4 regions of the Rahnella sp. CG8 genome follow, and region 3 is predicted to be linked to each of the others. Evidence: predicted binding sites of a transcription regulator. Region 3 holds the regulator's gene; each other region holds the start of a gene.
The links. The regulator sigma-54, encoded in region 3, starts transcription at its own class of promoters, with help from an activator protein. The targets are predictions, from matches to a motif close to GTTGGCACANNTTTCGCTNT.
Positions count from the first base shown of each region.

Region 1: glnA (glutamate--ammonia ligase) is a predicted target of sigma-54. The motif match lies at 2,090-2,109, and genes of this name have one in related genera.
Region 2: HGO41_RS16835 (branched-chain amino acid ABC transporter substrate-binding protein) is a predicted target of sigma-54. The motif match lies at 2,043-2,062, and genes of this name have one in related genera.
Region 4: glnK (P-II family nitrogen regulator) is a predicted target of sigma-54. The motif match lies at 1,610-1,629, and genes of this name have one in related genera.

Region 1 covers NZ_JABAED010000019.1:104,982-108,145, reverse strand. The annotation lists gene glnL (nitrogen regulation protein NR(II)) at 1-247, opposite strand, end outside; gene glnA (glutamate--ammonia ligase) at 500-1,909, opposite strand; gene typA (ribosome-dependent GTPase TypA) at 2,381-3,164, shown strand, end outside.
Region 2 covers NZ_JABAED010000018.1:7,153-10,316, reverse strand. The annotation lists gene HGO41_RS16840 (ABC transporter permease subunit) at 1-558, opposite strand, end outside; gene HGO41_RS16835 (branched-chain amino acid ABC transporter substrate-binding protein) at 748-1,872, opposite strand; gene HGO41_RS16830 (YgdI/YgdR family lipoprotein) at 2,288-2,503, shown strand; gene HGO41_RS16825 (methyl-accepting chemotaxis protein) at 2,630-3,164, opposite strand, start outside.
Region 3 covers NZ_JABAED010000025.1:10,407-13,570, reverse strand. The annotation lists gene lptA (lipopolysaccharide ABC transporter substrate-binding protein LptA) at 1-532, shown strand, start outside; gene lptB (LPS export ABC transporter ATP-binding protein) at 539-1,264, shown strand; gene rpoN (RNA polymerase factor sigma-54) at 1,366-2,799, shown strand; gene hpf (ribosome hibernation promoting factor) at 2,823-3,110, shown strand.
Region 4 covers NZ_JABAED010000004.1:115,571-118,734, forward strand. The annotation lists gene HGO41_RS05440 (SmdB family multidrug efflux ABC transporter permease/ATP-binding protein) at 1-1,349, shown strand, start outside; gene glnK (P-II family nitrogen regulator) at 1,691-2,029, shown strand; gene amtB (ammonium transporter AmtB) at 2,115-3,164, shown strand, end outside.

The DNA.
Region 1 (3,164 bases), on a different contig from region 3:
GCGTCACTTCACTGTCTGTAAAGCCCTGTCCGGCTGTCAGACTTTCACGCATTAATTCGATGTTCAGCGAAAAATATCCCACCAGTTCTGGCAAAGGGGTGCCAAAAAGCTTTCGGGAACTTTGCGCCAGTAACTGCTGAGCTGCCGGATTGGCATAATGCACAGCCAATTCGTCGTCTAACAGCAGAACGCTGTTGATTAAGGAATTCAGGATCTGCCCAGCATCGGGCAGTTTGCCAGTTGCCATACCGCAGTCTCCCGCACCTGATTGGTGCATTTTATCTCGCTACCCGGTGAAATCACGGGTCAGAGGGGTTGAGCAGGAAAGAGTGTGGAGAAAAAAGCCCATCCGGAGATGGGCTGAAAGTTTCCACGGCAACAAATATAAATCGTCTTACTTAATTTTGACGCTGAAGGGTTTGTGAACACAGGCCTTCAGTCGGGTATTACCCTCAGCGCCAGCCCGAAGACGAGCGCTGAGTCCGGTTTAATCGAAAAATTAAACGCTGTAGTACAGTTCGAACTCAACCGGATGCGGAGTCATGCGCACGCGGTCCATTTCTTCTTTACGCAGACCGATATAAGCATCGATAGCGTCGTCAGTGAACACGCCACCACGGGTCAGGAACTCGCGGTCTTCGTTCAGTGCGTTCAGGGCTTCTTCCAGTGAACCTGCAACTTTTGGAATTTCTGCTTCTTCTTCCGGTGGCAGGTCATACAGGTTTTTGTCCATCGCATCGCCAGGGTGGATCTTGTTGATGATACCGTCCAGGCCAGCCATCATCAGTGCAGCAAACGCCAGGTATGGGTTAGCCGCTGGATCAGGGAAACGTGCTTCGATACGCATCGCTTTAGGCGTTGATACGTGTGGAATACGGATGGATGCAGAACGGTTACGCGCAGAGTAAGCCAGCATTACTGGCGCTTCGTAGCCCGGGACCAGACGCTTGTAGGAGTTGGTGGTCGGGTTAGCGTAGGCGTTGATTGCTTTAGCGTGCTTAATGATACCGCCGATGTAGAACAGTGCCATTTCAGACAGGCCGCCGTATTTGTCGCCAGCGAACAGGTTGTTACCGTTCTTGGACAGAGACATGTGGCAGTGCATACCTGAACCGTTATCGCCAAACATTGGTTTTGGCATGAAGGTCGCAGTTTTGCCAAATGCGTGAGCCACGTTGTGAACCACGTATTTGTAGATTTGGATTTCGTCAGCTTTTTTAGTCAGGGTGTTGAAGCGGGTTGCCACTTCGTTCTGACCAGCGGTTGCCACTTCGTGGTGGTGAGCTTCAACAACCAGACCCATTTCTTCCATGGTCAGACACATGGTAGAACGCAGATCCTGAGAGGAGTCGACCGGAGGAACCGGGAAGTAACCGCCTTTTACTGCAGGACGGTGGCCTTTGTTGCCGCCTTCGTATTTGGTGCTTGAGTTCCATGCGCCTTCGATATCATCGATAGCGACGTGAGAACCGGAGATGCTGCTGCCGAAGCGCACATCATCAAACAGGAAGAATTCTGGCTCTGGCCCGAACAGAACGGTGTCCGCGATACCGGAAGAGCGCAGGAAATCTTCTGCACGTTTTGCGGTAGAACGTGGATCGCGGTCATAACCTTGCAGCGTGGTTGGCTCAAGGATGTCGCAACGAATGATCAGGGTAGTTTCTTCGTAGAATGGGTCAAGAACAGCAGTGCTCGCATCTGGCATCAAGACCATGTCAGATTCGTTAATGCCTTTCCAGCCACCGATTGAAGAGCCGTCAAACATTTTGCCTTCTTCGAAGAAGTCAGCGCTAACCTGGTGCGCAGGAATGGTGACGTGCTGTTCTTTGCCTTTGGTATCAGTGAAGCGTAAATCTACGAATTTCACTTCATGCTCATTCAGCATCGTCAAAACGTGTTCAGCGGACATACTAGTTCTCCCGAATTTCTCATTATCGTCGTGGAACGAATAACCATTTTTGGTCTTTAGTTGGAAATAACAGCCTTACTGGAACTGGCGTGTAGACTGAACAGCGCTATTATTTGTCTGGTCAGGCTCTTCACCCTGTAAAAAATTTTTTACCCTAAAAAACTTTTACTCTAAAAACTATTAGCGAAAACTGTGCCAACTTTGAGAAAATGCAAACAACGCCATTTTACAGGGCTTTTGCACTCGACAAGTATGCACCATAACGGAATTCTCGCACTAAAATGGTGCTAACTGTGAGAGTGAAAGCACTATAATGGTGCGTCATAATGGTTCAGTGGTCTTTTTGCACCGTGAAAGGGATCACAAAGTAGCCATCCATAAGTTGTTTCAACAAGATCCTTGTGATCTTGTTTAGAACCTCGCTTAATACGTGTACAATAGCGCGCTATTTCTAATGCCTGAGGCAAAGCTGTGATCGAAAATTTGCGTAACATCGCCATTATTGCCCACGTTGACCATGGTAAAACCACCCTGGTCGACAAGCTGCTGCAACAATCCGGTACTTTCGGAGAGCGTGTAGAAGCCACTGAACGCGTAATGGACTCCAACGATTTGGAGAAAGAGCGTGGGATTACCATCCTCGCAAAAAACACCGCCATTAATTGGAAAGACTACCGCATCAACATCGTGGATACCCCAGGACACGCCGACTTCGGCGGTGAGGTAGAGCGTGTGATGTCAATGGTCGACTCGGTGCTGCTGGTTGTGGATGCAATGGATGGCCCAATGCCGCAAACCCGTTTCGTGACCAAAAAAGCCTTCGCTAATGGTCTGAAACCGATCGTGGTAATCAACAAGGTTGACCGCCCTGGCGCGCGTCCTGACTGGGTTGTCGATCAGGTCTTCGACCTGTTTGTAAACCTGGACGCAACCGACGAACAACTCGATTTCCCAATCATCTATGCATCAGCATTGATGGGTATCGCGGGTAACGACCATAACGATATGGCCGAAGACATGACCCCGCTGTACCAGGCGATCGTTGACCACGTATCTCCGCCACAAGTTGAGATGGAAGCACCGTTCCAGATGCAAATCTCTCAGCTGGACTACAACAACTATGTTGGCGTCATCGGCATCGGCCGCATCAAACGCGGTACCGTTAAGCCTAACCAGCAAATCACTGTCATCGACAGCGAAGGCAAAACCCGCAACGGTAAAGTCGGTAAAGTTCTGACCCACATGGGTCTTGAGC
Region 2 (3,164 bases), on a different contig from region 3:
GTCCTGCTGCACCGCACGACACATACGACCAAGTTTGGTATTACTGATAATCCACGATAAAACCAGCATGCCAGCCAGCGACGCCACCAGAATGAAAATTTTGGTGTAGGTCATCTGGACAAAACTTTCGCCGATATGAAAACGGAATGCGCCATCCAGCATGGTCGGAATGCCCTGCTGTCGCGGCCCCTGACTGATTTGCGCGTAATTTTGTAAGATAAGTGACATGCCGATAGCAGAAATCAGCGGTGCAAGACGGGTCGAATTACGCAGCGGCTTATAGGCAATGCGTTCAATCGCCCAGCCATACACGCCGGTGACCACGATGGTGAACACCAGCGTGCCCAGGATCAGTAGCGGAAAAGAGTGAAGCCCGAAGAAGGAAAGCAGCGCCAGCGCGATGGCACAGAGGTAAGCCGAAATCATATACACTTCGCCGTGCGCAAAGTTGATCATGCCGATAATGCCGTAAACCATGGTGTAGCCGATGGCAATGAGACCGTAGACAGCACCGAGCGTAATGCCATTAAACAGTTGTTGCAGGAAGAATGAATCCATAAATACGCAGTCTCTTTTTGTGACCGCGCCTGGCTAAGGGCGCATTCATTAAAGCTAATAAAGCGTTATCGTTGCAGCCAGTTTGGACCCGGCCAGCGCACAAGAGCCGGAGCGTACATTAAGTACGTGAGCCAGTTCTTTCATAAAGAGTGAGCACTGCCCGGGTTCAAAATGGCAAATAAGAGTGCTTTATTCCTTAACTTCCTGATATTTGCCTTTGTCGTCCCATTTATAAACCACGTAATCAGAGACTTTCAGGTCGCCTTTACTGTCCCAGGCTTTTTTGCCCATGACGGTATCGACGCTGTTGGCTTTAAGCCAGGCGCTGGCTTTGGCGGAATCACTGCCGCCGGTGGCTTTGAAGGCGGCGGCGATCGCCTGCACGGAGGCATAGGAGTAAAGGGTGTAGCCTTCCGGCTCGAACTTGCTGGCGCGGAATTTATCGATAACGACTTTGCCTTCCGGGATCAGACGCGGGTCTTTGCCGAAGGTCATCAGAATCCCGTTGGTATATTGCGGGCCGCCTGCGGCGGTGACCATTTCTTCGTTGACGATACAGTCGCCGGAGAAGAACGTGGCCTGCACGCCCTGCTCACGCATCTGGCGTACCAGCGGACCGGCTTCAGGATGGCAACCGCCGAAGAACACCACGTCCGGTTTCTGCGCACTGATTTTGGTGACCAGCGCGTTGAAGTCTTTTTCGCCGCGCGATAACCCTTCATACATCACTTCTTTCACGCCACGCTTGTTAAGCGCCGCTTTGGTGGCATCCGCCAGCCCCTGCCCGTAGGTGTCTTTGTCGTGGATGATGACCACTTTTTTGGCTTTCAGCTTGTCGATGATGTAATCACTGGCAACCTGCCCCTGCTGGTCGTCACGTCCGCACATGCGGAACATATCACTCATGCCGCGTTCGGTGATTTGCGGGTTAGTGGATCCCGGCGTGATGGCGATAATTCCGGCATCGTTGTACACCTCAGATGCGGGCATGGTAGAAGATGAACAAAAATGCCCGACCACCGCCTGCACTTTATCCTGATCAACAAGACGGTTAGCGACTGCAACGGCCTGTTTCGGTTCGCAGGCATCATCGCCCTGCACCAGTTTGATTTTCTCGCCGTTGATTCCGCCAGCGGCATTAATGTCTTCAGCGGCCTGGGTGGCACCATGCCAGTACTGATCGCCATAGGTGGCATTCGGGCCGGTGAACGGGCCAGCGACGCCAATCACGATATCCGCACGCGCGGTAAACGCAGTGACCAGACAGCCTGCCAGCAACAAAGAAAGAGGACTTTTAATAAATTTCATCGACATCATCATGATCCTTAGGACAGAGTTTATGCAAAACGGGTTATGGAAAACGCATGTAGCAAAAACACCAACACGAAGTCGTAATCAGAAAATCTGAAATTTAACGCTTAAGCCTTAAGACTGAGGGTTTCCCGCTTATCTCCGGGGGTGAAAACATCAAAGGTAAAAAAACATAAGCAAAATATCTGCCATTGTTACTCAACCTCTGAGAATGTGACGGGTTATGTGAGTATAGATAGCGACGGGAGAGCGTTATGGGCAACTGACAGAAACAACGACGGGATCACATCGCACCGCGCTGGTGCACAAGCACGGTTTTGCACGCACGCTTACGCCGGGTGACATTTTTATTCTTTGCTTCTTGCGGCGGGTTGTTTTGTAATATGGGCAGATGATTGCAACGGGAAACTACTGAACAATGAAGAAATTATCCTGCCTGACGGCTGTGGTTCTGGCTCTGTCGTTAACTGGCTGCGCCAGCGATTATGTGATTAACACCAAATCCGGCGACCAGTTTTTCGCCCACGGCGAACCGGATCGTGACCGCAATACCGGCATGACCAGCTACACCGACATGAATGGCGATTATCATCTGATGAACACCAATGATATTGCGGGCATTGTGAAGAAGTAGGGTTACGGATGGGAATTGCATTTATCTCAAAACCTGGCCGATGACACACATGGTCGGCTTAACAAAACAGTCATGCTATGTGGTGCACAAACGGCACGCAATATCACGACTGTTTTGAAAATCAGATTACTCAGTAATAAAACGTGAAACAGACGCAGCAAGATTTTGTGCCTGATCTCGCAGCGCATTGGCGGCAGCAGAAGACTCTTCCACCAGGGCCGCATTTTGTTGAGTCACGCTGTCCATTTCCACTATTGCCTGCCCTACCTGAGATATTCCCCTGTTCTGTTCATCCGATGCCTGAGTAATTTCATTCAGTATTTCGGTAACATTAGCGACTTTGGTCACAATGTCATGCATGGTAGTCCCCGCCTGTTCTACCAGATCTGACCCTGCATTAATTCGCTCTACCGATTCACCAATTAAACCTTCTATTTCTTTTGCAGCCTGAGCGCTTCTCTGCGCAAGGCTTCTCACTTCGCTTGCCACAACAGCAAATCCCCGCCCCTGTTCGCCAGCACGCGCCGCTTCAACAGCCGCATTGAGAGCCAGAATATTGGTCTGAAAAGCGATGCTATTAATTACCGTCGTAATCTCAGCAATTTTTGCTGAGCTTGCAGTAATTTCATTCATAGTTTTCACCACATGAGAGACGAGTTGC
Region 3 (3,164 bases):
CCGTGATCTCCTGATCGTCAGCTCATTGTTAGCCGTCAGCGTTCCGGCATTTGCCTTAAAAGACGATACAACGAAACCGATCACCATTGATTCAGCAAACCAGGCGCTCGACGTCAATACCAATACCGCGACCTTTACCGGCAATGTGGTCGTCAATCAGGGTACGATCCAGGTTAAAGCCGACAAAGTGGTCGTCATCCGCCCGCAGGGGGTTTCCGGTAAAGAAGTGGTAGAAGGTTACGGCAACCCGGTGACGTTCTACCAGATGCAGGATAACGGTAAGCCGATTAAAGGCCATGCACAGAAAGTCCGCTACGAAGTGGAAAATGACCTCGTCACGCTGACCGGCAACGCTTACCTTGAGCAACTGGACAGCAATGTGAAAGGCGACCGTATTACCTATCTGGTACAGAAACAGCAAATGGAAGCCTTTAGTGATAAAGGTAACCGTGTGACGACCGTTCTGGTACCTTCGCAGCTGCAACAAAAAACGCCTGCAGCGGGCGGCCAGCCGACCAAAAAGAGTAACTGATATTTTATGGCTAAATTAATCGCAGAGAATCTGGCAAAGGCATACAAAGGCCGTAAGGTCGTTGAAGATGTCAGTCTGATGGTCAACTCGGGTGAAATCGTCGGGTTATTAGGGCCAAACGGTGCGGGTAAAACCACCACCTTTTACATGGTCGTGGGCATCGTCCAGCGCGATGCGGGCCGCATTATCGTTGATGATGAAGACATCAGCCTGCTGCCGCTGCATACCCGCGCCCGTCGCGGTATTGGCTATCTTCCGCAGGAAGCCTCCATTTTCCGTCGTCTGAGCGTATTTGATAACCTGATGGCGGTGCTGCAGATCCGTGACGATCTGACCAAAGAACAGCGTAATGACCGCGCTAATGAATTAATGGAAGAGTTCCATATTTCTCATTTGCGCGATAACCTCGGTCAGTCACTGTCTGGTGGTGAACGCCGTCGTGTTGAAATTGCCCGTGCACTGGCAGCGAACCCTAAATTCATCCTGCTGGATGAACCGTTCGCCGGGGTTGACCCGATTTCCGTTATCGACATCAAAAAAATCATTGAGCATTTACGTGACAGCGGCCTCGGCGTACTGATCACTGACCATAACGTTCGCGAAACACTCGACGTTTGTGAACGCGCGTATATCGTCAGTCAGGGGAAATTGATCGCCCACGGCACGCCAGCCGACATTCTTGCTGATGAACAAGTTAAACGTGTTTATCTTGGTGAAGAATTCCGTCTGTGATCTGTGCCGCCGGAACCGTGCCTGTTTCAACCTACACTGAAACAGGCCGTCTCTGACAGAAGTGTTGCCGTTTTCACTCATCAACGGAATTAAGCCAAGATATGAAGCAAGGTTTGCAACTCAGACTCAGCCAACAACTGGCAATGACTCCTCAGTTACAACAGGCCATCCGCTTGTTGCAACTATCCACGCTTGAGCTCCAGCAGGAGATCCAACTCGCGCTGGAGAGCAACCCTCTGTTGGAACAAACCGACCTTCATGAAGAAATCGACTCGGTAGAAACCACCGACAGCGAAGGGTTAGACACCCGCGAAGCACTCGAGCAGAAAGACATGCCGGAAGAGTTGCCGCTGGACGCCACCTGGGATGAGATTTACACCGCAGGCACGCCGTCAGGCACCGGCAATGATTACAGCGACGATGAGCTACCGATTTACCAGGGCGAAACCACGCAGACACTTCAGGATTACCTGATGTGGCAGGTCGAGCTGACGCCGTTCTCTGATACCGATGCCGCGATTGCCACCTCAATCGTCGATGCAGTGGATGACACCGGTTACCTGACCGTCTCCCTTGACGACATTCTCGAAAGCGTCGGTGATGAAAATGTCACCATGGACGAAGTCGAAGCCGTACTTAAGCGCGTTCAGCGTTTTGATCCGGTGGGTGTGGCCGCCCGTGACCTGCGCGACTGCCTGCTGATCCAGCTTTCTCAATATGCGACTGACACGCCTTTCATCACTGAAGCCCGTCTTATCATCAGCGAACATCTCGATTTGCTGGCGAACCATGATTTCCGCGCACTTATGCGATCAACCCGGTTAAAAGAAGATACACTGAAAGGAGCGATGCTCCTGATCCAGTCTCTTGATCCGCGTCCGGGCCAGTCTATCAACACCGGCGAATCCGAATACGTGATCCCGGATGTGCTGGTGCGTAAAGTGTCAGGTGTCTGGGCGGTAGAACTCAATTCCGACAGCATTCCGCGTCTGAAGATTAACCAGCAGTACGCCGCGATGGGGAATTCCGCACGCAGCGACAGCGACGGGCAATTTATCCGCAGCAATCTGCAGGAAGCCAAGTGGTTAATCAAAAGCCTGGAAAGCCGTAACGACACGCTGTTGAAAGTGACGCGCTGCATCGTTGAGCAGCAGCAGGCGTTCTTTGAACTGGGTGAAGAATTTATGAAACCTATGGTGCTGGCAGATATTGCCAGTGCCGTGGAAATGCACGAATCGACGATTTCACGTGTGACGACGCAGAAGTTCCTGCACAGCCCGCGTGGCATTTTCGAACTGAAGTATTTCTTCTCCAGCCATGTCAGTACAGACAGCGGTGGCGAGGCATCGTCAACCGCGATCCGGGCGCTGGTGAAGAAATTAATCGCAGCGGAGAATCCTGTAAAACCGCTCAGTGACAGTAAGTTAGCGACCCTGCTTTCCGATCAGGGAATTATGGTTGCGCGTCGGACTGTCGCCAAATACCGAGAGTCTTTGTCCATCCCGCCCTCAAACCAACGTAAACAGTTAGTTTGACCTCAACAGAGAAGGAAGACATTATGCAGCTCAACATTACCGGACATCACATTGAGATCACGGATCCCCTGAGAGAGTTCATCACGTCGAAGCTGGCTAAGCTTGAGCAGTATTTCGACAGGATTAATCAGGTGTATGTGGTGTTGAGCGTGGAAAAGGTGCAGAAAGTAGCGGAAGCCACTTTGCATGTGAACGGAGGCGAATTACATGCCACCTCGGAACATCAGGATATGTACGCAGCGATTGACGGACTGGTTGATAAACTGGCCCGACAGTTGAATAAACATAAAGACAAACTGAAACAGCACTGACATTCATGTAGCCAACCCTGTGCTACAAACCTTCGGGCATCGGCTTGTGACCTT
Region 4 (3,164 bases), on a different contig from region 3:
TCTTACGCAGCATCGCCCTGATTGGTGCGATGCTGGTGGCGATGTTCAGCCTCGACTGGCGACTGGCATCGGTGGCAATTTGTATCTTCCCGGCCGTATTTGTCGTGATGGGGCTGTACCAGATTTACAGTACGCCGGTGGTGCGCAAAGTACGCGCTTATCTGGCGGATATTAATGATGGCTTCAATGAAGTCATCAACGGTATGAATGTGATTCAGCAATTCCGTCAGCAGAAAAGGTTTGGCGAACGACTTGCCCGCGCCAGCCAGTCGCACTACCTGGCCCGCATGCAAACGCTGCGACTGGAAGGATTTCTGTTGCGTCCTTTGCTCAGCTTATTCTCGTCGTTGATTTTATGCGGTCTGCTCATTCTCTTTGGATTCAGTGCCGAAGGTTCTGTGGGCGTTGGGGTTCTGTACGCCTTCATCAATTATCTCGGACGGCTCAACGAGCCTCTGATTGAACTGACCTCACAACAATCGATTATGCAGCAGGCAGTCGTTGCCGGTGAACGTATCTTTGATTTGATGGACAGGACGCAACAGCAATACGGGCCAGACGAAAAGTTGCTCACCAGCGGCGAGATTGACATCAAAGACGTCAGCTTTGCTTACCTCCCGGATAAATGGGTGCTGGAAAATATTTCCCTGCACGTGCCTTCGCGCGGTTTTGTGGCGTTGGTTGGACATACCGGCAGTGGTAAAAGTACGCTGGCAAATCTGCTGATGGGTTATTACCCGTTAAACAAAGGTGAGGTCAGGGTTGACGGACGTAACCTCGCCGACTTATCGCACACCAGCCTGCGCAAAGGTATTGCAATGGTTCAGCAGGATCCGGTGGTTCTGGCAGAATCCGTGTTCGCTAATGTCACGTTAGGCCGTGATATTGATGAAGCGCAGGTGTGGCACGCGCTGGACATTGTGCAGCTCTCACCGCTGGTACGCGAAATGCCCGAAGGTTTGAATACGCGTCTGGGAGAGCAGGGCAATAATCTTTCTGTCGGGCAGAAACAATTACTGGCGATGGCGCGCGTTTTGGTGCAGGCACCGGAAATTCTGATCCTTGACGAGGCAACGGCCAATATTGATTCCGGCACCGAGCAGGCTATTCAGCGTGCATTACGGGCTATCAGGCAGCAGACTACGCTTGTGGTTATCGCACATCGGCTTTCGACGATTGTGGATGCCGATAATATTTTGGTATTGCACCGTGGCCAGGCTGTTGAGCAGGGTAATCACTTGCAACTGCTGGCAGAAAAAGGCCGGTATTATCAGATGTATCAGTTGCAACTTGCCGGACAGCAATTGGCTTCTGCCGGACAGATTATGCCTGCAACAGAAAACGCATAATCTTTGCATCGGTGCCGTATCCCTGCGGCACCGGCTTTCTTCTTTCTCCGTTTTTCATTTCCTGTTTTTCTTTTCCCCGCACTGTATTCATGCAGGCAGAACCCTTTTTCAATTCGGGTGCACTAAAAAGCAGCGGTGAGCACTTAAATGGTGCGTGTGCTGCTGTGCTGCATATGGCATGACAACTGTGCGCCTGGTCACGATTATTCTGAAAATGCCGTATTACGCGGGAATTGCATGAATCTGCGTCCGATTTCAACTCTGGCACATCCTTTGCTTTATCCAATCCGTATCGGGCGCGAATCCTCTCGCGGCAAGCCCTTAATTCGAGGAGTGGCACAATGAAGCTGGTTACTGTGGTGATCAAACCTTTTAAGCTGGAAGACGTGCGTGAAGCGCTGTCTGCTGTTGGAATTCAGGGGCTGACCGTAACGGAAGTTAAAGGTTTTGGCCGTCAGAAAGGTCATGCCGAACTTTACCGTGGCGCGGAATACAGCGTGAACTTTCTGCCAAAAGTAAAAATCGACATTGCTATTGCAGACGATCAGCTTGATGAAGTGATCGATGTGATCAGCAAAGCGGCCTATACCGGCAAGATCGGTGATGGCAAAATTTTCGTTGCTGAATTGCAACGTGTTATCCGTATTCGTACTGGTGAAACCGACGAAGCAGCACTGTAATTTCAGGCTTTTATCTCTCATACCAATCGGTTTGAGATAAATCAGATTAGAAAAAACAGTTTTGAGAAACAGGGGTGGGTTAATAATGAAAAAACTTTTATCCATGATGGGGCTTGGTGCCGTGGCTTTGCTGCCTTCGCTTGCCATGGCAGCAGCGCCAGCAGCGGCAAACGGTGCTGATAACGCCTTTATGATGATTTGTACCGCGCTGGTATTGTTCATGACCGTACCGGGCGTGGCGTTGTTCTACGGTGGCTTACTGCGTTCTAAAAACGTTTTGTCCATGCTGACTCAGGTTATTGTCACCTTTGCTCTGGTCTGCGTGTTGTGGATCCTCTACGGCTACAGTCTGGCCTTCAGCGAAGGTAACGCGTTCTTCGGTGGTTTCAGTAACGTCATGATGAAAGGCATCGGCCTGGACTCCGTGACAGGCACCTTCTCCCAGATGATCCACGTTGCTTTCCAGTGCTCATTTGCCTGTATCACTGTGGCGCTGATCGTGGGCGGTATCGCTGAACGTGTACGTTTCTCAGCGGTTCTGATTTTCACTGTGATCTGGCTGACTTTCTCTTACATCCCGATGGCTCACATGGTGTGGGCAGGCGGTTTCCTGGCTGCTGATGGTGCGCTGGACTTTGCCGGTGGTACCGTTGTTCACATCAACGCCGCTATCGCAGGTCTGGTGGGGGCTTATCTGCTGGGTAAACGTGCCGGTTTCGGTAAAGAAGCTTTCAAACCACACAACCTGCCAATGGTCTTCACTGGTGCATCAATCCTGTATGTGGGTTGGTTCGGCTTCAACGCAGGTTCTGCAAGTGCAGCAAGCCCTGTTGCCGCGTTGGCTTTCCTGAACACGGTGATTGCAACGGCTGGTGCAATCCTGTCCTGGACACTGGTTGAATGGATGGTGCGTGGTAAACCTTCACTGCTTGGCGCAAGCTCCGGTGCTATCGCAGGTCTGGTCGCTATCACACCTGCATGTGGTACGGTCGGCGTGGGTGGTGCTCTCATCATCGGTCTCGTAGGCGGTATCACTGGCCTGTGGGGTGTGGTTACCCTGAAAAAATGGCTGCGTGTTGATGACACCTGTGACGTGTTCGGTGTTCATGGTGTGTGCGGTATCGTAGGTTGTCTG